One region of the Streptomyces sp. HSG2 genome, then DNA from elsewhere that is predicted to be linked to it. Evidence: riboswitches for the same ligand, from Rfam matches in the RefSeq annotation. Region 1 holds a riboswitch; each other region holds the start of a gene.

Region 1 (5,672 bases):
GACAGGATCCGCGCGCTGACCCAGGCCGCGCGCGAGGCGATGGTGAACGCCGCCAAGTACGGTGGCGGGGGCGGTGCCGTCCAGGTCTACGCCGAGGTGGAGTCGGACCGGGTCTTCGTGTCCGTGCGCGACCGGGGCCCCGGCTTCGACCTCGACTCGATCCCCCCCGACCGCATGGGCGTCAGGGAATCGATCATCGGCCGGATGGAGCGCAACGGGGGGACGGCACGCCTGCGCGCGGTGCCCGGCGGGGGCACGGAGATCGAGCTGGAGACGGAGAGGGCGGAGGCGTCATGAGCGAGCACACCGGGACGACGAGGGGGCCGGTCGAAGACCCCGCCGGACGGCGGGTGCGGGTGGTCCTCGTCGACGACCACCGCATGTTCCGGACCGGTGTCCAGGCGGAGATCGGCGACACCGGGCGGACCGGTATCGAGGTGGTGGGGGAGGCCGCGGACGTCGAGCAGGCGGTCACGGTGATCACCGCGACCCGACCCGAGGTCGTCCTGCTCGACGTGCACCTCCCGGGCGGAGGCGGTGTCGAGGTGCTGCGCCGCTGCGCCGCGCTCGCGACCGACTCCGAGCGTCCGGTGCGGTTCCTCGCGCTGTCCGTGTCCGACGCCGCCGAGGACGTCATCGGCGTCATCCGCGGCGGCGCCCGCGGCTACGTCACCAAGACCATCACCGGGGACGACCTCGTCGACTCCGTCTTCCGGGTGCAGGAGGGCGACGCGGTGTTCTCCCCGCGACTGGCCGGGTTCGTCCTGGACGCCTTCGCCTCGACCGAGGCCCCGCCCGTCGACGAGGACCTCGACCGGCTCACCCAGCGCGAACGCGAGGTACTGCGCCTGATCGCCCGGGGCTACGCCTACAAGGAGGTGGCCAAGCAGCTCTTCATCTCCGTCAAGACCGTGGAGTCCCATGTCTCCGCCGTCCTGCGCAAGCTCCAGCTGTCCAACCGCCACGAGCTGACCCGCTGGGCCACCGCCCGTCGGCTGGTCTGACCACCGGTCGGCGGTGGGCGCGTCCGCCGCCGGGGCCTGCGCGTCGGGCGGCGCCGGGGGCTTCGCCGGGCCGGTGCGGGCCGCCCTCGGAGCGCTGCGTAGGCTCCGGGCATGGACGTACTCATCCACTTCTTCGTCGGCCTGCACGTCATCGGCATCGCGGCCCTGCTGGGCGGATTCCTCACCCAGACGAAGGCGATGGGCCAGGGCCTCGCCCGCTACACCCCGGCCATGCTCCACGGCGCCCTGACGATGTTGATCACTGGGATGGTCCTGGTCGGCCTGAACGAGGCGGACGGGCGGCCGGTCGACAACGTCAAGGTCGGTGTGAAACTGGCGCTGCTGGTCGTGATCCTCGGACTCGTCTACGTGAAGCGGGACGAGGAGAGGGTGCGAAAGAGCCTGTTCGGGCTCGTGGGCCTGCTGACCGTCGCCAACGTCTTCATCGCCGTCCTCTGGACCTGAGCGCCCGCCCCGCTCCCGCCGCCGCCCTCCCGCCCGGGGACGGCGGACCCCCGGTCGCGGACCCCGCACCGAGCCCCGCCCCCCGTCGTGGTCCCGACGGAGGGCGGGGCGCGTCGCTTCGGCGGGACGTTCGCTCAGGCGGGTCGCACGACGCCGCGGACCGTGGACTCCCCGTCGAGGACCACGGAGTCCTCGCGCACGTACGAGCCCGGACCCGGCGCGTGGATCATCATGCCGTTCCCCACGTGGACGCCCACGTGGGCGGGGTCGTCGGAGAAGAAGACCAGATCGCCTGGGCGCGCCTCGGAGAGGGGGACCACCGTGCCCGCCCGGGCCTGGTCCCGAGTGCTCCTGGGCAGGGCCACGCCCGCCGCGGTCCAGGCGGCCCGGGTCAGGCCGGAGCAGTCGTAGGAGCCCGGGCCGGTGGCGCCCCAGACGTACGGCTTGCCGATCTGGGCACGGGCGAAGGCGACCGCCTTGTCGCCCTTGGGCGCGTACCCCGAGTCGCCGGACGGCACGGTTTCCGACGCCCGACCGCCGAGCGGGGCGGGGCCCTCCACCGGATCCGGGCCGGTTTCCGCGGTCGCCTCCCCGGCGTCCCGGCCGGGCCCGGGAGTGGTCTCCCACGCCTCCGGGGCCGCCTCCCACGGGTCCGGGGCGGTCCGTCGGGTGCTCGTCGCGGTCGCGTCCTCCCGGGAGAGGGCCCCCGTGTCCGGGACGGGCGCCTCGGGGAAGCCGTCCGGCCCGGCGCCCCCGACGACCGTCGCGCGGACGTCGTCGACCGACGTGGCCTCGTCGCCGCGCCACTCCCGGCGCTCCTCGCGAGCCCACGGCTCGCCGTCCCCGGCAGGGTTCGCGGTCACCGAGGGCGGGGCGGCGTCCGTCGTGTTCGACGCGGACCGTTCGCGGGCGGCGTCGGCCAGCATCCGCCGCGCCGCGGCCAGCTGCTCCCCGACGCGCGCCTTGGCCGCGTGCGGGTCGTTCCGGGGGGCGGGCCGGAGGTCCCCGGGGGAGTCCGAGGACTCCCCGGACCGTTCCCGCCGCCCCGGCGACGAGGAGGCGTCGCCGGCGACCTCGGGACGCCCGAACGGCTCCGCGGGTGAACGGCCCTGGGCGACCGCCGCCCCGCCGTCCGTGGCCCCCGCCGGGCGCATGTCCGCCGTCGGGGGCCTGGTGCCCGAACGGGTGGCCGCCGAGGCCCCGGAGGCGGGCTCTCCGGTCCGGCCTGCCCCCCGGGAGGGGCCACCGCCATCCGGATCCCCCCGGCGCGCCCCTCGGGCGCCGCGGCCCTCGTCTCGGAGGCTGTCCACGCGCTCGCGCTGCCGGGCGGTCCTCTCGCCCCGCGTGGGCTTCCCCGCCCTCGCCCCCGCCTGGCGGTAGAGGGCGTCGACCCGCCGCTCGACCTCGTCGAGGCTCGGGCCACCTCCGTCGGAAGGGGCGGCGGTCGAGGTCGAGGGGGAGAGGAGGGCGACGGAGGCGGGCCCATCGGCGGCGCGGGCGGGGGGGCGGGCCGCCGCGGCCCGGGAGCCCGTGGGACGGGACTTGCGGTGCGACGCCAAGGGAGGCGACTCCTTCCGTGCTCCGCCTGCCGGGTTAGCTGTCGGGTTCGGGCGGATCGGTGCGGAAGGCTGCCCTACGGCCCGCGCCCGAAGCGGGTCGCGGGTCGATTCACCCCGGGTCTCGGTTGGGTCCCCGGCTCCGGGAGCCGCGCGGGCGCCCAGGATTCGGCGGGGGTCGCGCGGCCCGGCGTCGTTCGCCGGAGGAGGCGTGCGGCCCGCCCGCACCGTAGCCAACTCGTATGCCACCTGGGAAGTTTGCCGGGTGATATGCCCGATACATTTTCGTGACCCGCCGTCGAGGGGGGCACCTGGCGCTACCATGACCGTCGGCGACCTTCCGCGCGCGTAGGGGAGGCGATCGGGGGCGACCCGCGGACGCGACCCGGCCGTCGGTGCGGCGCCCTAGACTCGGAGCGCGATGAGCAGCCTCTTTGACGACAGCTTCCTGGCGAGCCTCCAGGCCCCCCGCGGCCCCGAGGAGCACCCGCCGCCGCCCGAGGACGACCACGCGCCGGAGCCGGTGCCGGGCGATCTGTTCGCCGGCGCCTTCGACGCGCCCGCGGATCGCGACGCCTACTACCGCAACGGCGCGGTGCGCCCCGTGGTGGACCCGGCGGTCCTCCTGGAAGGGCTGAACGACAACCAGCGCGCGGCCGTTCTGCACGCGGGCTCCCCCCTGTTGATCGTCGCGGGAGCGGGCTCAGGCAAGACGCGCGTGCTCACGCACCGCATCGCCCATCTGCTGGCGGAGCGGGACGTCCACCCGGGGCAGATCCTCGCGATCACCTTCACCAACAAGGCCGCCGGGGAGATGAGGGAGCGCGTCGAGCGGCTGGTGGGGCCGCGCGCCGCCGCGATGTGGGTGATGACCTTCCACAGTGCCTGCGTGCGCATCCTGCGCCGGGAGTCCCGCGCCCTCGGTCTCACCTCGTCGTTCTCCATCTACGACGCGGCCGACTCCAAGCGCCTGATGGCCCTGGTCTGTCGTGATCTCGAACTGGACCCCAAGCGCTTCCCGCCGAAGTCCTTCAGCGCCAAGGTCTCCAACCTGAAGAACGAGCTGATCGACGAGGAGGACTTCGCGGCGCGTGCGGCCGACGGCTTCGAGAAGACCCTCGCCCGGGCCTACGCCCTCTACCAGGCGCGCCTGCGGGAGGCCAACGCGCTCGACTTCGACGACCTCATCATGACGACGACGCATCTGCTGCGCGCCTTCCCGGACGTCGCCGAGCACTACCGCCGCCGCTTCCGGCACGTCCTGGTCGACGAGTACCAGGACACCAACCACGCCCAGTACGCCCTCGTCCGCGAGCTGGTCGGCCCCGCCGCGACCGAGGAGGAGGCGCCGCCGAGCCCGGACCGGCTGCCCCCGGCCGAGCTGTGCGTCGTCGGTGACGCCGACCAGTCGATCTACGCCTTCCGCGGCGCGACGATCCGGAACATCCTCCAGTTCGAGGAGGACTACCCGGACGCCACGACCATCCTGCTGGAGCAGAACTACCGCTCCACCCAGACCATCCTCGGCGCCGCCAACGCGGTCATCGAGCGCAACGAGTCCCGCCGTCCCAAGAACCTGTGGACCCACCAGGGCGCCGGTGCGCGGATCATCGGCTACGTCGCCGACACCGAGCACGACGAGGCGCAGTTCGCGGCCGAGGAGATCGACCGGCTCACCGACACCGGGGAGGCCCGTGCCGGGGACGTCGCGGTCTTCTACCGCACCAACGCCCAGTCCCGGGTCTTCGAGGAGATCTTCATCCGGGTCGGCCTCCCCTACAAGGTCGTCGGAGGAGTCCGCTTCTACGAGCGCAAGGAGGTCCGGGACGTCCTGGCCTACCTGCGGGTGCTGGCCAACCCCGAGGACTCGGTGCCTCTGCGGCGTGTCCTGAACGTCCCGAAGCGAGGCATCGGCGACCGTGCGGAGGCCATGATCGACGCCCTTGCCCAGCGCGAGCGGATCGGTTTCGCGCAGGCGCTCAGGAGGGTGGACGAGGCCTACGGCATGGCGGCGCGCTCCGCGAACGCCGTGAAGCGTTTCAACACCTTGATGGAGGACCTGCGCACGGTCGCCGACTCCGGCGCCGGGCCGGCCACGGTGCTGGAGGCCGTGCTGGAGCGTACCGGCTACCTCGCCGAGCTCCAGGCGTCCACCGATCCGCAGGACGAGACCCGCATCGAGAATCTCCAGGAACTCGCGGCGGTGGCGCTGGAGTTCGAGCAGGAGCGAGGCGATGGCGAGGGTGAAGGCGAGGCGGGGACCCTCGCGGACTTCCTGGAGCGGGTCGCGTTGGTCGCGGACTCCGACCAGATCCCCGACGAGGAGGACGGTGACGGCGTCGTCACACTGATGACGTTGCACACGGCCAAGGGCCTGGAGTTCCCCGTCGTGTTCCTGACCGGCATGGAGGACGGCGTCTTTCCGCACCAGCGGGCGCTCGGCCAGACCAAGGAGTTGGAGGAGGAGCGGCGCTTGGCCTATGTGGGGATCACCCGTGCCCGCGAGCGCCTCTACCTCACCCGGTCCACCGTCCGCAGCGCGTGGGGCCAACCGTCCTACAACCCACCCTCGCGGTTCCTGGAGGAGATCCCCGGTACCCACGTGGACTGGCGGCGGACGGGCGCGAGCCCGGCCGGGCTCGCCGGC
Region 2 (5,672 bases), 1.3 Mb from region 1:
CGACTGCTGGACCTCGTGCGGGTGATGGATCGCATCCGTCTCCAGTGCCCGTGGTCGTCCCGCCGGACCCACGAGGACCTCGCGAAGTACGGCTTGGAGGAGGCCTACGAGCTGGTCGAGGCGATCGAGGAGGGCGACCGGGAGGAGATGCGGGAGGAACTGGGGGACGTCCTGCTCCAAGTGATCTTCCACGCCCGGATCGCCGAGGAGCACCGTGACGCCCCCTTCTCCGTCGACGACGTGGCCGCCGGAATCGTCGCCAAGCTGATCCACCGCCACCCGCACGTGTTCGGCGAGGAGACCGCCACCACCGCCGAGGAGGTCGAGGGCCACTGGCTGCGGAGCAAGGCGGTCGAGAAGCGACGCGCCTCGGTCACCGAGGGCGTCCCCCTCGGCCAGCCCGGTCTGGCCCTGGCGGCGAAGTTGGCTTCCCGTGTCCGTACGGCCGGCCTCGACGTGCCCCTCCCTCCGGTCGAGGGCGTCGGATACGACCTGCTCGCCCTGGCGGTCCGGGCCGAGGGCGAGGGCGTCGACCCGGAGGCGGCGCTCCGGGCGGCGGCCCGGAGCTACCGGGACGCGATCAAGGAGGCCGAGCGGAGAGCGGGAGAGCCCGCTTCCCCGAGTGCGAGCCACCCCCGACCCCGGTGAGCCGGTCGGAACCGCCCGGCTCCGCCCCCGAGACGGACCCCGCCGCCCCGCCCGGGCACGGCGCTGGGCGCGTGACCCGTCGCCGAGGTCTCGGGCGGGGAGGGCCGCCACCGGCCCTCCCGATACCGTCGACCCGTGACCGATCAGCACCGGCCCGACTCGCCCGCTCCCTCCCTGTTCTCCCGTGAGTTCGCGGACGACCCCTATCCCGCCTACGCCTGGCTTCGCGAGCACGCGCCCGTGCACCGCGCGCGATTGCCCAGTGGAGTCGAGGCGTGGCTGGTCACCCGGTACGCCGACGCGCGGCGCGCGCTCGCGCACCCGGGGCTGTCCAAGAACCCCGCCCACCACGACGAGCCGGCGCACGCCAAGGGCAAGACCGGCATCCCCGGCGAGCGCAAGGCCGAGCTGACGACGCATCTGCTCAACATCGACCCGCCCGACCACACCCGGCTGCGGCGACTGGTCAGCAAGGCGTTCACCCCTCGCCGCGTCGCCGAGTTCGAGCCCCGCGTGCGGGAACTCGCCGACGGCCTCGTCGACCGGTTCGCGTCCCGGGGCTCGGCCGACCTCATCCACGACTTCGCCTTCCCGCTCCCCATCTACGCCATCTGCGACCTGCTGGGCGTCCCACGCGAGGACCAGGAGGACTTCCGGGACTGGGCGGGCATGATGATCCGGCACGACAAGGGACCCCGGGGCGGGGTCGCGAGGTCGGTGAAGATGATGCGGGGGTACCTGGCCGATCTGATCCACCGCAAGCGGAAGGCGCTGCCCGCCGAGCCCGCCCCCGGTGAGGACCTCCTCTCCGCCCTCATCCGCGCCTCGGACCACGGCGAGCACCTCACCGAGAACGAGGTCGCGGCCATGGCCTTCATCCTGCTCTTCGCCGGATTCGAGACCACCGTCAACCTCATCGGCAACGGCACCTACGCGCTGCTCACCCACCCGGCTCAGCGGGAGCGCCTGCAACGCTCGCTGGCCGTCGGGGACCGCGCGACGCTGGACACCGGCGTCGAGGAACTGCTCCGGTACGACGGGCCGGTGGAGATGGCCACCTGGCGTTTCGCCACCCGCCCGCTCGGCATCGGCGGTCAGGACATCGCCACAGGGGACCCGGTCCTGGTCGTGCTCGCCGCCGCCGACCGGGACCCGGAGCGCTTCGCCGATCCCGACACTCTCGATCTCACCCGTCAGGACAACCCCCACCTCGGGTACGGGCACGGGATCCACTACTGCCTGGGCGCGCCCCTCGCCCGTTCGGAGGGGCGGACCGCGCTCGCCACTCTTCTCACCCGGCTTCCCGACCTCCGCCTGGACGCCGATCCCTCCTCGCTGCGCCGGCGCGGCGGGTTGATCATGCGGGGGCTGCGGACGCTGCCCGTCGCGTTCACCCCCGAGGGCGCGGCGGACCGTGTGGACACGTAGGGGCCGGGCCGCGGTGGCTCGGTCCCCACGGGACGGCACCGCGCCGAACCCCTTTCCCCGGGTGGCCGTCGAACGTCTGTGATCTTCGTGTGATCTGTGCGGCATCGGCTTGTGACATGCGATCACCTGCCGATACGTTCACGGATCAGCGCGGCAGGTCGTGGTCGCCGCGCTGCGAAGCCGCCGTCTCGCGAAAGGTCCGCACATGCTCTCCGGGAACGGTCGTCACCGTCGCCCCAGCCAGGCCTCGGCGCTCGTCGTCGCGGCCGGCGTCACCGGCTCGGCCATCGCCATCCCGCTGTTGGGCGCCTCCGGCGCCGCCGCGGCCGACGGCACGGCCTGGGATCGGGTCGCCGACTGCGAGACCGGCGGCGCGTGGAGCCGGAACGGCGGCAACGGCTACTACGGCGGGCTCCAACTCTCCCAGGACCAATGGGAGAGGTACGGCGGGCTCGACCACGCCTCCAGCGCGGACCAGGCGAGCCGCTCCCGGCAGATCGAGACGGCCGAGAGGATCCTCGCGGCGGAGGGCGTCGCCGCCTGGCCCACTTGCGGCCCGCTCGCCGGGCTGGTGGAGGGGGTCGGCGCGACGATCGACGACCCCGCCGCGCCCGACGGGCCCTCGGTCGGGGCTGGAGGGGCCGCCGGCGCGGTGGAGCGGGCCGAGGAGATCGAGGGCGTCGAAGAGGCCGCCGGGTCGGAGCGGCGAGGCGAGGGGGGCGCGAGGGCCGGTGGTGCTTCGGCCACGCCGTTCGCCGCCGATGCCGGGACCCCTTCGGACCCCGATACGGCGCCGGGGGCGGACGAAGCGGACGCGTCGGACCGTCGGGAGGCATCCCGTGCGGACGTCGGGACGGTCGAGGAGCCCCACGAGGAGCCGGGCGAAGGGGTCGGCGACGAGACGTCCACCCGCCCGGGCGCGGATCCCCGATCGGACGCCGAGACGGCGGACTCGGCTCCCTCCGTGACCGGGCGCGACGGCAAGGACCGCCTCCCTCGGCGGGAGGGCGACGGCACGGGCCGGCACCGCGGGGAGCCGGCCGACGAGAGCGATGGCGGCGAGGCGGCCGGCGAGTACACCGTCCGGTCCGGCGACACCTTGTCGCGGATCGCGGAGGGCCGGGGGACGAGCGGCGGATGGTCCGCGCTCTACTCGGCCAACCGGGCGGTGATCGGCGACGATCCCGACCACATCCTGCCCGGTCAGACCCTGAGGGTGGCGGGCCAAGCGCTGTCGGCGCCAAGCGAGTTCACGCCCTGAATGTTCCTTGATGTCCGAATTCGAGCGCGTGAGACATAGCTCTCAGAAGTTCTGATCGTCTTTGATAATCCCCCGGCCGCGTGTCTACGGTCGGGATCGCTCGCCATCGCGGGCACCGGTGCCGCTACGCCGAATCCTGCCAGCGGCTTCCGGCAACAGTCGTCGCGTCGAGCGCCGTAGGCAGGAGCGGGGGAACCAAGGTAGGCGCCGCACCGGGAAGTCGAGACGGAGCGGCTAGGGGTGAAGCCGCGTCCCGTGAGGGACCCGGCCGGGCAATTCCACCGGCCCGAACCCGACAGCTCACCTCGTAGGCGTCGGTGAGGGGATCCATCCATGCTGTTCTCCGGCAAGGGCAACCACCGTCGTCCGTCCAAGACCGCCCGGGCCATCGCCGTCGTCGGCGTGGCCGGTGTCGCCGCCGCGGCCCCGCTGATGGCGGCCGGCACCGCCTCGGCGGCGACCGCCGCGGAGTGGGACGCCGTCGCGCAGTGCGAGTCCGGCGGCAACTGGTCCATCAACACGGGCAACGGCTACTACGGCGGGCTGCAGTTCGCGGCCTCGACGTGGGCCGCCTACGGCGGCACCCAGTACGCCTCGACCGCCGACCAGGCCAGCAAGGCCCAGCAGATCGAGATCGCCGAGAAGGTTCTGGCGGGTCAGGGCAAGGGCGCCTGGCCGGTCTGCGGCACCGGCCTTTCCGGCGCCGCCTACGACGGTGACACCGCCACCGACACGCAGGCCGCTCCCGCTCCGGCCGAGACGGAGGCCGCTCCCGCTCCGGCCGAGACCCACGAGACCGAGCAGCCCGCCTCCCGCTCGCAGGAGCGCTCCGCGGCCGAGTCCTCCCAGGAGGTCGCGCAGGACACCGTCACCACCCCGACCGGCGACCAGGTCGCCAAGGGCGACGGCGAGTACGAGGTCGTCAAGGGCGACACGCTCAGCGAGATCGCCGCCGAGCACGGTGTCGAAGGCGGCTGGCACAAGCTGTTCGAGCTGAACAACGACATCGTCGACAACGCCGACCTGATCTTCCCGGGTCAGCAGCTGCACCTGAAGTAGGCGGCCCAGGCTCCCCGCCCCCGTCCCGGCTCGCGTCCTCGGCGCGCCGGGACGGGGTTCGCGCGTCGCAGCACCGCCCCGGCACCGGTATCCGGCCGAGCGCGGTCCGATGACCGTCCGGCGTGAAGTCGATCGGCCGGAGGCGGTTAGGCTCGTGCCGCAGCACCTCACGCGCGGTACTGCCATCCGTGTCACATCCAAGAAGGAGATGCTCGTGCCGTCCATCGACGTCGTCGTAGCCCGGGAAATCCTGGACTCCCGAGGCAACCCCACGGTCGAGGTCGAGGTCGGCCTCGACGACGGCAGCACGGGCCGTGCCGCCGTGCCGTCCGGCGCGTCCACCGGCGCCTTCGAGGCCGTCGAGCTGCGGGACGGCGACGCCGGCCGCTACCACGGCAAGGGCGTGGAGAAGGCCGTCCTCGCGGTGATCGAGCAGATCGGCCCCGAGTTGGTCGGCTACGACGCGACCGAGCAGCGTCTGATCGACCAGGCCATGTCCGACCTGGACGCCACCGACAACAAGGCTTCCCTCGGCGCCAACGCCATCCTCGGCGTCTCCCTCGCGGTCGCGCACGCCGCCTCCGAGGCGTCCGACCTGCCGCTCTTCCGCTACCTGGGCGGCCCCAACGCGCACCTGCTGCCGGTGCCGATGATGAACATCCTCAACGGCGGCGCGCACGCCGACTCCAACGTGGACATCCAGGAGTTCATGATCGCCCCGATCGGGGCGGAGTCGTTCTCCGAGGCCCTGCGCTGGGGCACCGAGGTGTACCACACACTGAAGAAGGTCTTGAAGGCCAAGGGCCTGTCGACCGGCCTCGGCGACGAGGGCGGCTTCGCTCCGAACCTGGACTCCAACCGTGCCGCCCTGGACCTCATCATCGAGGCCGTCAAGGAGGCCGGCTACACTCCGGGCGAGCAGATCGCCCTGGCGATGGACGCCGCCGCCTCCGAGTTCCACAAGGACGGCCGGTACGTCTTCGAGGGTCGCGAGCGCACCGCACAGGAGATGATCTCCTACTACGCGGAGCTGGTCGCCGACTATCCGCTGGTGTCCGTCGAGGACCCGCTGGACGAGGAGGACTGGGAGGGCTGGAAGGCCATCACCGCCGAGCTCGGCGACAAGGTCCAGCTGGTCGGTGACGACCTCTTCGTCACCAACCCCGAGCGCCTCCAGCGCGGCATCGACGAGAACGCCGGCAACGCGCTGCTCGTCAAGGTCAACCAGATCGGCTCGCTCACCGAGGCCTTCGACGCGGTCGAACTGGCGCAGCGC
Region 3 (5,672 bases), 1.2 Mb from region 1:
CGTTCACGGGGCTCCGGGACATCGCGCTGGCCCGGGACCCGGTGGAATCCGGCACGTTGAAGGGGGTGGAGGAGTCCCCTGACCGGATACGCCGGGAGATGCTGACGCGTCGACGGATCCTGCTGGTGACCGACGCCCCGGAGGCCGCGCGACCCCTCTCGGCGGAACGGGATCGCGTCAAGACGGACACTCTGCGGCGATACTTCACACCGGTCGCGGACGAGCGGGCACGCGGACGGCGAGTGATCGTCTACGAGCGGGGCGAGGGCTGACCGCGCCCTCCCGGCGGGCCGCCGCCTCGGTCAGCCCGTGCCGGCGCGGACCCGATCGGCGAGCCTGCCCATCCGCGCTCGGGCGGCCCGCAACGCGTCGAGGTCGGCGGCGGCCGGGCCCGGCTCGGCCGCCAACTCGCTCCACAACTCGATCAACTCGGCACCGAGTTCCATCCCCTGCCGGGGGTCCCGGACCGCGCGCCAGGCGGTCAGCGCGCCGTGGACACCGCCGTAGGCGGCCTCCGGGTCGCCCGTCCGACGATGGGCGCGCGCCGAATCCAGGCAGAGACGCAGCGCGCGGACGGGGTCCCCGGAGAGGAAGGCGACGTAGGCGGACACCTCGCGCAGGCGCAGCACCTCGGGATGGTCCGGCCCGAGGAGTCGAGAGGCCCGTGCCCGTGCCTCGGCGGCCTCCCGGTCCGCTTCGGCCGTTCGACCGGACCGGATCGCCTCGTGGATCCGTCCGACGGCCTCCGCGAGGAAGGCGGGCGTCTCGATGGCCGGCCGCTCGCCGCCCGGGTCCGCTCCCAACACCGCCTCGGCCACCGCGTCGAAGCCGCGAGGCGGGGTGCGTGAGGGCGCGGGCGCCGCGTCCGCGCCGGTGGAGGGGCGCGCCGGGGGCTCCGGTGGGCCGCCCGGCGCCTCCATCCGGGGAGGCGGGCCGAACGCGCCCGTCGGGGGCGCCACCGTGCCCCGGACGACCGTGGGGGCCGTGGGGGAGGCCACGAGCGCGAGGGTGACGGGCGTGGACGCCGGCGTGGTGGCGCGGGGCGCCGACCGCGTCGGATCGGGTACCGCGCGTGGTCGGTCCGCGGCGGGCTCGGTGGCCCGCACGGGGTCGCCTGCCAGGTGGCTGGCCCCGTCCGGGTCGACGCGGAGCGGGACGACCCAGCCGATCGTCTCGTCGTGGACGGTGGCCAGGACCGGCCGACCGGCGGCGAGTGCCAGGCACTGCAACCGGTCGAGCACGGCGGCCTGAACCGACTCGCCGGGGCCGGGCGAGACCGGGACGCCGTCGACCGAGCCCGGGCCCTCGCCCCGTACGCGGACCTCCAACGGCCCGGCCCGCCCGGCCCCCGAGGCGGAAGGGGTGGAGACGAACGGCCTCTCGACGGGCCGGTCGTCTCGTCTGCGGTCGCGGCTGAGTCGAGCCATCGTCCCCTCACTCGTCGGCGGGCCGCGCGGCCCGGTCGCCGCGTCCGGCTCCGCACCGTCGGCGCTGTTCGGGCCGTCGCCTTCGAGTGTCTCCGGCTGTCCACGGCTCCCGCGTCACCACGCTGTCACAGGCTCGTCCCAGGAGGTCGCGCCCCGCCGGTGGGGGCGAGGGGTTCCTGGTGCGCGGGGCGGACGGACCCGGCGCGCGGACCGGGCCGAGAGACCGGGCCCCCCGGGGGGCGGCGGCGAGCGTCGGGAGATCCGTCCGACCGGAGCCGCGGCCACGCCGACCACCTCGCGGGCATCGCTTGGCGCGGTCCCGCCCGCGGCTCCGCTCCCGCCGGTCCGGCGGACGTGCCACCGCCTCCGGGCTTCTCACCCGAATCGGTGAGGAGGGGCGCTCCCCCGCGACGTCCGGGCGGTCGGAGTCTGGGCGGGCGGCCGGTCGGTGTCGGGGCGGGGCGTGGGGGCCGTCGGCCCCGCCGGGGTCGCGGGCGGGTGCGGACGCCCGATCCCGAGGGCACGGCCCTTGCCCTGCCGCGGTGGGGCGTTCCGCGCGGGGGCCGGGCGGGAGCCCGGGGTCGCTCAGCCGGCCCGGTGGACCACGGCGTCGCAGAGATCCACCAGCGCGGTCTTGGCCTCGCACTCCGGCAGTGGTGTCAGGGCGGCGCGGGCCTCCTCGGCGTATCGGACGGTGTCCCGCCGGGCCTGGAGCAGCGCCGGGTGGGCGCGCAGCAGGCGCACCGCCTCGGCGAGCCGGGCGTCGTCGCCGAGGTCGGCGTCGAGCAGCTCGCACAGCTCCCGGTCCTCGGGCAGCCCGAGGCGCGAGGCGCGCTCGCGCAGGCGCAGTACCGGAAGGGTGGGGATGCCCTCGCGCAGGTCGGTGCCGGGGGTCTTGCCGGACTCGCGGGAGTCGGAGGCGATGTCGAGCACGTCGTCGGCGAGTTGGAAGGCGACGCCGAGCCGCTCCCCGTACTGGGTGAGCACGTCCACCACGCTCTCCCGCGCGCCGGAGAGCATGGCGCCGAAGCGGCAGGAGACCGCGACCAGGGAGCCCGTCTTGCCGCCCAGCACGTCGAGGTAGTGGTCGACGGGGTCCCGCCCGTCCTGCGGCCCGGCCGTCTCCAGGATCTGCCCGGCGACGAGCCGCTCGAAGGCCTGTGCCTGGACCCGGACGGCCTCGGGGCCGAGGTCGGCGAGGATCCGAGAGGCACGCGCGAAGAGGAAGTCGCCGGTCAGCACGGCGACGGAGTTGGCCCAACGGGTGTTGGCGCTGGGCACCCCGCGGCGCACGGCGGCCTCGTCCATCACGTCGTCGTGGTAGAGCGTGGCGAGGTGGGTCAGCTCCACGACGACGGCAGACGGGACGATGCCGGGGGCGTCGGGGTCGCCGAAGCGGGCGGCGAGCATCACCAACAGGGGACGGAACCGCTTGCCACCGGCTCGCACCAGGTGCTGGGCGGCTTCCGTGATGAACGGCACCTCGCTCTTCGTCGCTTCGAGCAGCCCTTCCTCGACAGCCGCCATCCCGGCCCGGACATCGGCCTCCAGAGCCTGGTCCCGCACGCTCAGCCCGAACGGCCCGACGACGGTCACGAGGGGTCTCCTGTCTGCTGGTGTCTTCTGGCGGCTACGCGGTTCGTCGATAGGTCGCCGACCTCATCCGCGTCAGCGTATCCGGTCACGTTTCGATCACCGCGAGCGCCCGCCATCGGGGGTCGGGCGGCGTTCGATCACGGAAGGCCCCCTCCGATCAGGTGATACGCCGGACCGGCGGCCGGCGGGTCGCTCACGGGGGCCTCCGGCACGCGGGAGGCCCCTCGGGCCCCCGCGCTCGACCCCGGCTCGCTCCGACGCCGCCCCGCCCCCACGGGACGCGCACCGCCTCGGCGGGAGATCAACGCCCGATTGTCGCTTTCCATACCTTTTGCCACCTTCCCGATCGGGAGTGAGTTGACTCACCCGACCCAGGTGTCACCGCGGTCACCGTCGCCCCCTCCCGGCCCCGGACGAGGGCCAGTTGACCCCCGACAGGACCCCGCCGCCACCCCGGCCCGGGGGGCGGATCTCGGATGCCCGGCGATTCGGGCGAATCAACCCCTTGTTCCGGACATGCCCCCTCGCATACGTTCCCGGCTTGTCGGGTGGACGCCCAGTCCTGCCGCCACCCGAACCGACACCCATCGATCGACCCACCCACGGCAGGAGCGGGGGACCCAGGTACATCGCCGTACGGTCACCCACCGGCACGGCTCGGGGTGAAGCCACGTCCCTCGCGGGCGCGGCCGGGCATCTCCCGCCCGAACCCGACAGCTCACCTCGCAGGCGTGGGAGAGGAACCCCATCACATGTTCGCCACAGACCCGCCCCGCCCCGCCCGGCCCGTCCGGAACGGGCGCCTCGCCCGCAGGCTCGCCGCCCTCGGCGCCGGCGCCGCCGTCCTCGCCCTCCCGCTCGTCGGCGCCACGAGCGCCGTCGCCGCCACGAGCGCGCAGCCGGTCACGACGGCCACGTCGGCCGGCTACACCGACGACCTCGACGGCTGGATCCGCGCCTCCCTCGACGTCATGGCCCGGCACGGCATCCCGGGCTCCTACGACGGGATCCACCGCAACATCATGCGGGAGTCGTCCGGCGACCCCCAGGCGATCAACAACTGGGACGTCAACGCCCTCAACGGCACTCCGTCCAAGGGCCTGCTCCAGGTGATCGACCCCACCTTCACCGCCTACCACGTGGCCGGCACCTCCTGGGACCCGTACGAGCCCGTGGCCAACATCACCGCCGCCTGCAACTACGCCGCCGCGACCTACGGCTCCATCGACAACGTCTTCGGCGCCTACTGAGCCCCGGGGGCGCCCCGGCCCTCCCCGCACCGCACCGCGCCGTCGCCGCCGACTCCGACCCGCTCCGCCCACGCGGACGCGGGGCCGGGGCGTCGGCGTCGGTGTCGGCGCGGCGATCAACTCGGGAAGAGCCGCTCCAGGACGGCCGCGACCCCGTCGTCCTCGTTCGATCGGGTGACCTCGTCGGCCACCGCGAGCAGTTCGGGGTGGGCGTCGGCCATCGCGACGCCGTGCGCGGCCCACCGGAACATCGGGATGTCGTTGGGCATGTCGCCGAAGGCGACGGTCTCCTCCGGCCCGACCCCCCACCGTGCGGCGGCCATCGCCAGTCCGGTCGCCTTGGTGACCCCCGCCGGCTGCAACTCCACCGTGCCCGGCCCCGACATCGTGACCGTCGCGAGAGTCCCCACCACGCCGCGCGCCGCAGTGGCCAACTCGTCGTCGCTCAGGCGTGGATGGCGCAGCAACACCTTGCTGATCGGCGCGGTCCACAGGTCCTCGCGGCGGTCGACACGCACGGCGGGCAGCGTCGGACGCGGCATCCGGTACCCCGGCTCGATCAACGTCAGTCCGTCGGTGCCGTCCTGGTCGACACCCGCGTACACCTCACCCACCTCGGCCTCGATCTTGCCCAGGGCGGTCTCGGCCGGCTCCCGGTCCAGGGTGACCGACCACAGCAGCCGGTCGCTCCCGGCGTCGTAGAGTTGCGCGCCCTGGCCGCACACCGCCGGACCCACGCAGCCGAGTTCCGCCAAGAGCGACCGTACCCGGGGCGCGGGCCGGCCGGTCACCACCAGGTGCCGCGCACCGGAGTACACCACCCGCGCCAGAGCGGCCCGCGACCGCGCCGACACGGTGTCGTCGCCGCGGAGCAGCGTTCCGTCGAGATCGGTGGCCACGAGCGTGTACGCGATGGGGTCCATGATCAGAGAATACGGACATCGCGTTCCGCCGCCCCGGGCCCGGACCACACCCGAAACGGTCGCGATGGCGGACGGTCAGGAACGGTCCGACGCCGCGCGGTTCGCGCCCGGTTGCCGGCGCATCCGGTACCGCCCGCGAGCCACGCCGATCGAGCCCCGAGGCCGGACCCGGCGACCGCTCGCGACGCCCAGGCCCCGAGACCGTCGCCCGTTCCCGTCCCGCGCGCGACACCGGAGCCCTGCCCAGGACCCACGCGTCACACGTAACGTGGGCGCGGCCCGCGGCCACCCCGGCGACGGCACTCGACCGCGGCACCACGCACGGCGCACCCCGCGCAGACGCGAACACGAGAGCGAGGCAGCACCCGATGCCCCCCTTCGATGTCCCCGAGGGCGACCCCTTCGGCCCGCACAACCTCCCGTACGGCGTCTTCTCCCTCCCCGACACCGGGCGGCGGACGGTGGGCGTCCGGCTC
Region 4 (5,672 bases), 1.5 Mb from region 1:
CGTCCAGCGCGCCCGCGTCGCTTTCTGCTCTGCGACCCCGATCACTTCGCCGTCCGGTACGCCATCAACCCGTGGATGCGGCCGGACGCCGCGGTCGACACCGTCCGTGCCATGGCACAGTGGCGCGCCCTGACCGCGGCGTACCGCGCGCACGGCCACACCGTCGAGACCATCCGGCCGGTGCCGGGCCTGCCCGACATGGTGTTCGCCGCCAACGCGGCCGTCGTCGTGGACGGGCGCGTCCTCGGCTCCCGCTTCCTGGCGCCGGAACGCCGACCGGAGTCCGTGCCGTACACGGCGTGGTTCAAGGAGCGCGGCTACGACGTACACCAACCCGAGTCGGTCTGCGAGGGCGAGGGCGACCTCGTGCCGGCGGGACGGTGGCTCCTGGGGGGCTCCGGCTTCCGCACCACCCGCGAGGCCCATCGGGAGGCCCAGGAATACCTCGGCGCGCCGGTGATCGGTCTGACCCTGGTGGACCCCTACTTCTACCACCTGGACACGGCGTTGTTCGTCCTCGACGACCCCGAGGCCGGGACGGAGGCGAACATCGCGTACTACCCGGAGGCGTTCTCCCCCGGCAGCCGCGAGGTGCTGGCGCGGCTCTATCCCGACGCGGTGACGGCCACCCGCCATGACGCCCTGGCTTTCGGGCTCAACTCCGTGTCGGACGGCCGACACGTCTTCATCTCGTCCGCGGCGACCGCCCTGGCGGGCCGACTCGCCGAGCGGGGATACGTCCCCGTCCCCGTCGACCTGTCCGAGTTCCACAAGGCAGGGGGCGGCATCAAGTGCTGCACCCAGGAGATCCGGGAGGACCGACGATGACCGCGCCCGCCCGCACCCGTTCGTCGGCCGACCTGATCCGGGCCGAGGAGCACGTCCTGGCCCACAACTACCATCCCCTGCCCGTGGTCGTCGCCCGTGCGGAGGGCGCCTGGGTGGAGGACGTCGAGGGCCGCCGCTACCTGGACCTGTTGGCCGGCTACTCGGCCCTCAACTTCGGGCACCGGCACCCTACGCTGGTCCGGGAGGCGCACCGCCAGCTGGACCGGGTGACGCTGACCTCCCGCGCCTTCCACAACGACCGCCTCGCCTCCTTCGCCGAGCGGCTGGCGGCGCTCACCGGAACCGACATGGTGTTGCCCATGAACACCGGAGCGGAGGCCGTGGAGACGGGCATCAAGGTGGCCCGCAAGTGGGCCTACGAGGTCAAGGGCGTACGCGGGGGCCGGGCGACCATCGTGGTCGCGGCCGGCAATTTCCACGGCCGGACCACGACCGTGGTCGGGTTCTCCACCGACGAGACGGCGCGTGCCGGGTTCGGCCCCTTCACCCCCGGTTTCCGCGTCGTGCCGTACAACGACACCGCCGCGCTGGAAGCGGCCGTCGACGAGTCGACGGCCGCCGTGCTCGTCGAGCCGGTGCAGGGCGAGGCAGGGGTGATCGTCCCGGACGACGGCTACCTGACCCGGGTGCGGGAGGTGACCCGCGAAGCGGGGTGCCTGTTCGTGGCGGACGAGATCCAGTCCGGACTCGGCCGCACCGGACGCACGCTCGCGGTCGAGCACGAGTCGGTCGTCCCGGATCTGATCCTGCTCGGGAAGGCGCTGGGCGGAGGCATCGTACCTGTGTCGGCGGTCGTCGGCAGCCGCGAGGTGCTCGGGGTGCTCAACCCGGGCGAGCACGGGTCGACGTTCGGCGGCAACCCCCTGTCCGCCGCCGTGGGCGAGGCGGTGGTGGGCTTGCTGGAGACGGGCGACTTCCAGCGCCGGGCGGCGGAGCTGGGCGAGCGGCTGCGCGTCGGACTCGCTCGGTTGACCGGGCGGGGCGTCGTCGGCTTCCGGACGCGGGGGCTGTGGGCGGGCGTGGACGTGGACCCCGCGCTGGGCACCGGGCGAGAGGTCGGAGAACGGCTGGCGCGGGAGGGCGTGTTGGTCAAGGACACGCATGGGTCCACCATCAGGATCGCGCCGCCGCTCACCATCGCCGCCGGGGAACTGGACGAGGGGCTGGCGGCGCTGGAGCGGGTGTTGACCGACTGACGCGCGAGGGGCCACGCGTTCGCGCGCCGGCCGACCCATCCGCGGGCCCTTCGGGGCCGGGTCGTCGGGCGGGGCGTCCCGTCGGGGGGCCGTGCGGGGGGGGAATCCCGCTCGGCGTGCTCCGGCGGCCTCTCGTGCGGGGCGTACGCCGGGCCGGGCCACCGGCTCGGGGGCGCGGGGACGGGGAATCGTCACACCGGTGAGGGCGCTGCGCCCACAGAAGGCCCCGAGCGGGACGGCCGGGGCCGTCCCACCGGGTTCCCCGCCGACGCCCCCGACGACGCGGGGAGGCGCCGAACGGGCCGAATGGCCTACCCCCGAACGGACCACCCCCCAGCCCCGCCACCGACCGGTCCGAGTTGCGCGGAACGTCCGCCGGGGGACGGGCGCGTGGCCGGTCGTCGCTGGTCCGAGGGTGGGCCGGGGTGCCGGCGTGGCGCGGTGCGCCGATTTGTCCACCCGATCGGACCGAGGGTGGCCGACAACACAGCTCCCCCGTCCCGCCGGGACTTTCGCTTCGCGGTGCAGCAAGATCCGTGACTGACGACAAGCCCTCGCCGCCGCGGCGGGGCGATTCGGGCGGACGCCGAGTCCTGCCGCCGTCCGGATGACCGGTCGACAGGAGTGGATCGGCAGGAGTGGAGGACCCGAGCACGACGGGTCGCCGGGACGGCCGTCACGGACGGGAGCCCGAGCGGTCCTTGGGGTGAAGCCGCACGTGTGCGGCCGGGCAACTTCGCCGGCCCGAATCCGACAGGTCATCCTTCACAGGCGGCTGACGAAGGGTTGCGCATGACCGCGCTCGATCGTGTCCCGACGTTTCTCGCCCGAGCGGGTACCGCCTCCGCTCTCGCTCTCGCCGCCGTGGGTGGCTCCGTGGTGGTCCCCGGCGCGGCCTCGGAGGCCGCGGCCGCGGCGGCGGCCTCCAAGGCGCTCCGGGTGGCGGCTTCCAAGAAGGGCGCCCCCTACCAGTACGGGGCCACCGGGCCTCACCGCTTCGACTGCTCCGGCCTGACTCTGTACTCCTTCAAGGCCGCGGGCAAGCGGCTGCCGCGCACCGCCGCCCAGCAGTACAACCGCACCCGACACGTGTCGGCACGCCAGCGCAAGGCCGGGGACCTGGTGTTCTTCCACTCGGGTCGGGGCGTGTACCACGTCGGCATCTACGCGGGGCGCGGACGGATCTGGCATGCGCCGAAGACGGGGGACGTGGTCCGCCTCCAACGGATCTGGACCAGCAGCGTCCGGTACGGCCGCGTGCGTTGATTCATCCGGGGGTGGTGGCCGGTGCCCCGAGGCCGACCGCCACCCTCCGGCCCGTCGGCTCGGGACCCCCGGCCAGGCCGTCCGGCCCGGTCCAGGGAAGCTCGATGGAGACCGTCTTGCCACCTTCACGGGTGGGCTTGACCCGGACCCTGCCCCCGCGTTCGGCGGCGGCACACCGGACGATCACCATGCCCCGGCCGTTGTCCTGTTGACCGGTCGCGGGCAGTCGCCGGGGGAATCGGGGGTGGCTGTCCGTCACCCCCACGTACAGCCATTCGTCTCGGTCGAGGACGAGTTCCACGGTGAAGCTGGGCGACTGTCCGAGCGTGTGCCGCACCGCGTTGGTCGCGAGTTCGGAGACGACGAGCCTGATGGTCTCGGCGGCGTCGGTGTCCACGCCGAGACCCCATTCGACCAACGTGCCGACGGCGTAGCCGCGAGCCGTGGAGACCGAGGCCGGATCGGTCGGCAGAGTGACGGATGCTGCCAGGTGGTCTGCCATCGCGCGGGGGTCCCTTTCCCACGGGACCGCGGTCCGACACGGGTCGGATGGTGCGAGTACGGTCCCTGACCGGTGCTTCACACGCCAGACTGCCATCACGGCGGCGCCGGGGGCGTCGATCCGCCGGGATGCGCCCGCCCCTGTCCCTCGAAGCGGTGAACTCCGCCCGTATGGACGGCGTCGCCCCCGTTCCCGCGGCAGCGGCCCGACATCCCGGGAGGCTGCCGGCGGGGCCGGGGCGGGAGGGACCCTCACCCCGGGCGGACGCCGGATCCGGGTGCCGTCGTGAGGAGAGTGGTCACCGCCTGTTCGACTCGGGCGTCGTCCAGGTCCGCGCGCGCCGTCAGCCTGATCCGGGAGACTCCGTCGGGCACGGACGGCGGGCGGAAGCAGCCCACGGCAAGACCTGCGGATCGGCAGTCCGACGCCCAGCGCACCGCGTCCTCGGCGGAGGGAGCCCGTACCGAGACGACGGCCGCGTCCGGTCGGGCGCAGGGCAGGCCCGCCGCCGTGAGCCGGGCGTGCAGCCCCGCCGCGACCGTCCGGGCCCGGACCGCCCTCTCGGGTTCGCGGCGCAGCACGCGGAGGGCGGCGAGCGCCGCGCCCGCCGACGCGGGCGCGAGCCCCGTGTCGAAGATGAACGTGCGGGCCGTGTCGACGAGGTGGGACACGACGCGGGTCGGTCCGAGGACGGCGCCGCCCTGCGCGGCGAGCGACTTGGACAGCGTCACCGTGGCCACCACGGAGGGGTCGCCGGCCAGCCCGGCCGCGTGGGGGGCGCCGCGTCCCCCGGCGCCGAGCACGCCGAGGCCGTGCGCGTCGTCGAGCACGAGTCCGGCCCCGTGAGTCCGGGCCACCCGTGCCAGCGCGACCAACGGGGCGGCGTCCCCGTCCACGGAGAAGACGGTGTCCGTCACGGCGACCGCCGGCCCGTCGTGGCCGGACAGTGCCTTGTCCACGGCGTCCGGGTCGGCGTGCGGGACGACCTGGACGCCTCCGGCGGCCAGCCGGCAACCGTCGATGAGCGAGGCGTGGTTGCCGGCGTCCGAGACGATGCGGGAGCCGTGCGGCGCGAGCGCGGTGACGGCCGCGAGGTTGGCGGCGTACCCCGAGGAGAAGACGAGCGCCGCCTCGAAACCGCAGAAGGCGGCCAACTCGCGCTCCAACTCGCCGTGGAGTTCGGTGGTCCCGGTGACCAGGCGGGACCCGGTGGCGCCGCCGCCCCAGGTTCGCGCCGCCCGGACCGCTCCGGCGACGACCTCCGGATGCCGCGCCAGTCCGAGGTAGTCGTTGCCGGCGAGGTCGAGCAACCGGCAGTCCGCGGAACGGGGGCGCAGGCCGCGCGTCAGTCCCGCGCGGCGACGCCGTGCCGCCTGCTCGTCGATCCAGTCGAACGCCACGAACGCCGCTCCCCGCGATAGGTCCTGTCGACCGACACCCGCCCCGGCACCGGTCGGGCGACGTGTACCCGCCACGACGGAATGGACGTCTACCCGCCGCGACCTTAGCGGCGGCAGGCGGGGACGGCATGTGGCGATGCACACACCACCGCGCGTGCCCATGAGGCGGGGGGCTTCTTGGCCCGGGGCACCCCGGTAGGACAGGATCGGCTCCCATGGACCTGTTGAACACGCTGGTGGACAAGGGGCTGCGCCGCGAGACGCCGACCCGCGAGGAGGCCCGGGCCGTTCTCGCCACGTCGGACGACGCCCTGCTCGACGTGGTGGCCGCGGCGGGCCGAGTACGCAGACACTGGTTCGGGCGGAGGGTGAAACTCAACTACCTCGTCAACCTCAAGTCCGGGCTGTGTCCCGAGGACTGTTCCTACTGCTCCCAGCGGCTCGGCTCGAAGGCCGAGA

What was found. A riboswitch is a leader RNA that binds a small molecule or an ion and turns the genes downstream of it on or off. The one in region 1 is predicted to bind cyclic di-AMP.
Region 2: another riboswitch for cyclic di-AMP. It lies ahead of JEK78_RS07895 (transglycosylase family protein); the one in region 1 lies ahead of JEK78_RS23385 (NlpC/P60 family protein).
Region 3: another riboswitch for cyclic di-AMP. It lies ahead of JEK78_RS08530 (transglycosylase SLT domain-containing protein); the one in region 1 lies ahead of JEK78_RS23385 (NlpC/P60 family protein).
Region 4: another riboswitch for cyclic di-AMP. It lies ahead of JEK78_RS20885 (C40 family peptidase); the one in region 1 lies ahead of JEK78_RS23385 (NlpC/P60 family protein).

Annotation. Positions count from the first base shown of each region.
Region 1 covers NZ_CP066801.1:3,266,913-3,272,584, forward strand. Annotated here, with positions in the region: gene JEK78_RS14070 (ATP-binding protein) at 1-297, shown strand, start outside; gene JEK78_RS14075 (response regulator transcription factor) at 294-1,004, shown strand; gene JEK78_RS14080 (hypothetical protein) at 1,116-1,469, shown strand; gene JEK78_RS23385 (NlpC/P60 family protein) at 1,604-3,028, opposite strand; cyclic di-AMP (ydaO/yuaA leader) riboswitch at 3,037-3,209, opposite strand; gene pcrA (DNA helicase PcrA) at 3,447-5,672, shown strand, end outside.
Region 2 covers NZ_CP066801.1:1,935,453-1,941,124, reverse strand. Annotated here, with positions in the region: gene JEK78_RS07910 (nucleoside triphosphate pyrophosphohydrolase) at 1-648, shown strand, start outside; gene JEK78_RS07905 (cytochrome P450) at 784-2,076, shown strand; gene JEK78_RS07900 (transglycosylase family protein) at 2,282-3,337, shown strand; cyclic di-AMP (ydaO/yuaA leader) riboswitch at 3,500-3,666, shown strand; gene JEK78_RS07895 (transglycosylase family protein) at 3,671-4,396, shown strand; gene eno (phosphopyruvate hydratase) at 4,611-5,672, shown strand, end outside.
Region 3 covers NZ_CP066801.1:2,072,617-2,078,288, forward strand. Annotated here, with positions in the region: gene JEK78_RS08515 (hypothetical protein) at 1-272, shown strand, start outside; gene JEK78_RS08520 (tetratricopeptide repeat protein) at 303-1,427, opposite strand; gene JEK78_RS08525 (polyprenyl synthetase family protein) at 2,013-3,023, opposite strand; cyclic di-AMP (ydaO/yuaA leader) riboswitch at 3,606-3,768, shown strand; gene JEK78_RS08530 (transglycosylase SLT domain-containing protein) at 3,776-4,273, shown strand; gene JEK78_RS08535 (HAD family hydrolase) at 4,390-5,199, opposite strand; gene fahA (fumarylacetoacetase) at 5,565-5,672, shown strand, end outside.
Region 4 covers NZ_CP066801.1:4,793,273-4,798,944, reverse strand. Annotated here, with positions in the region: gene ddaH (dimethylargininase) at 1-828, shown strand, start outside; gene rocD (ornithine--oxo-acid transaminase) at 825-2,045, shown strand; cyclic di-AMP (ydaO/yuaA leader) riboswitch at 2,620-2,834, shown strand; gene JEK78_RS20885 (C40 family peptidase) at 2,838-3,311, shown strand; gene JEK78_RS20880 (ATP-binding protein) at 3,313-3,813, opposite strand; gene JEK78_RS20875 (8-amino-7-oxononanoate synthase) at 4,065-5,213, opposite strand; gene bioB (biotin synthase BioB) at 5,429-5,672, shown strand, end outside.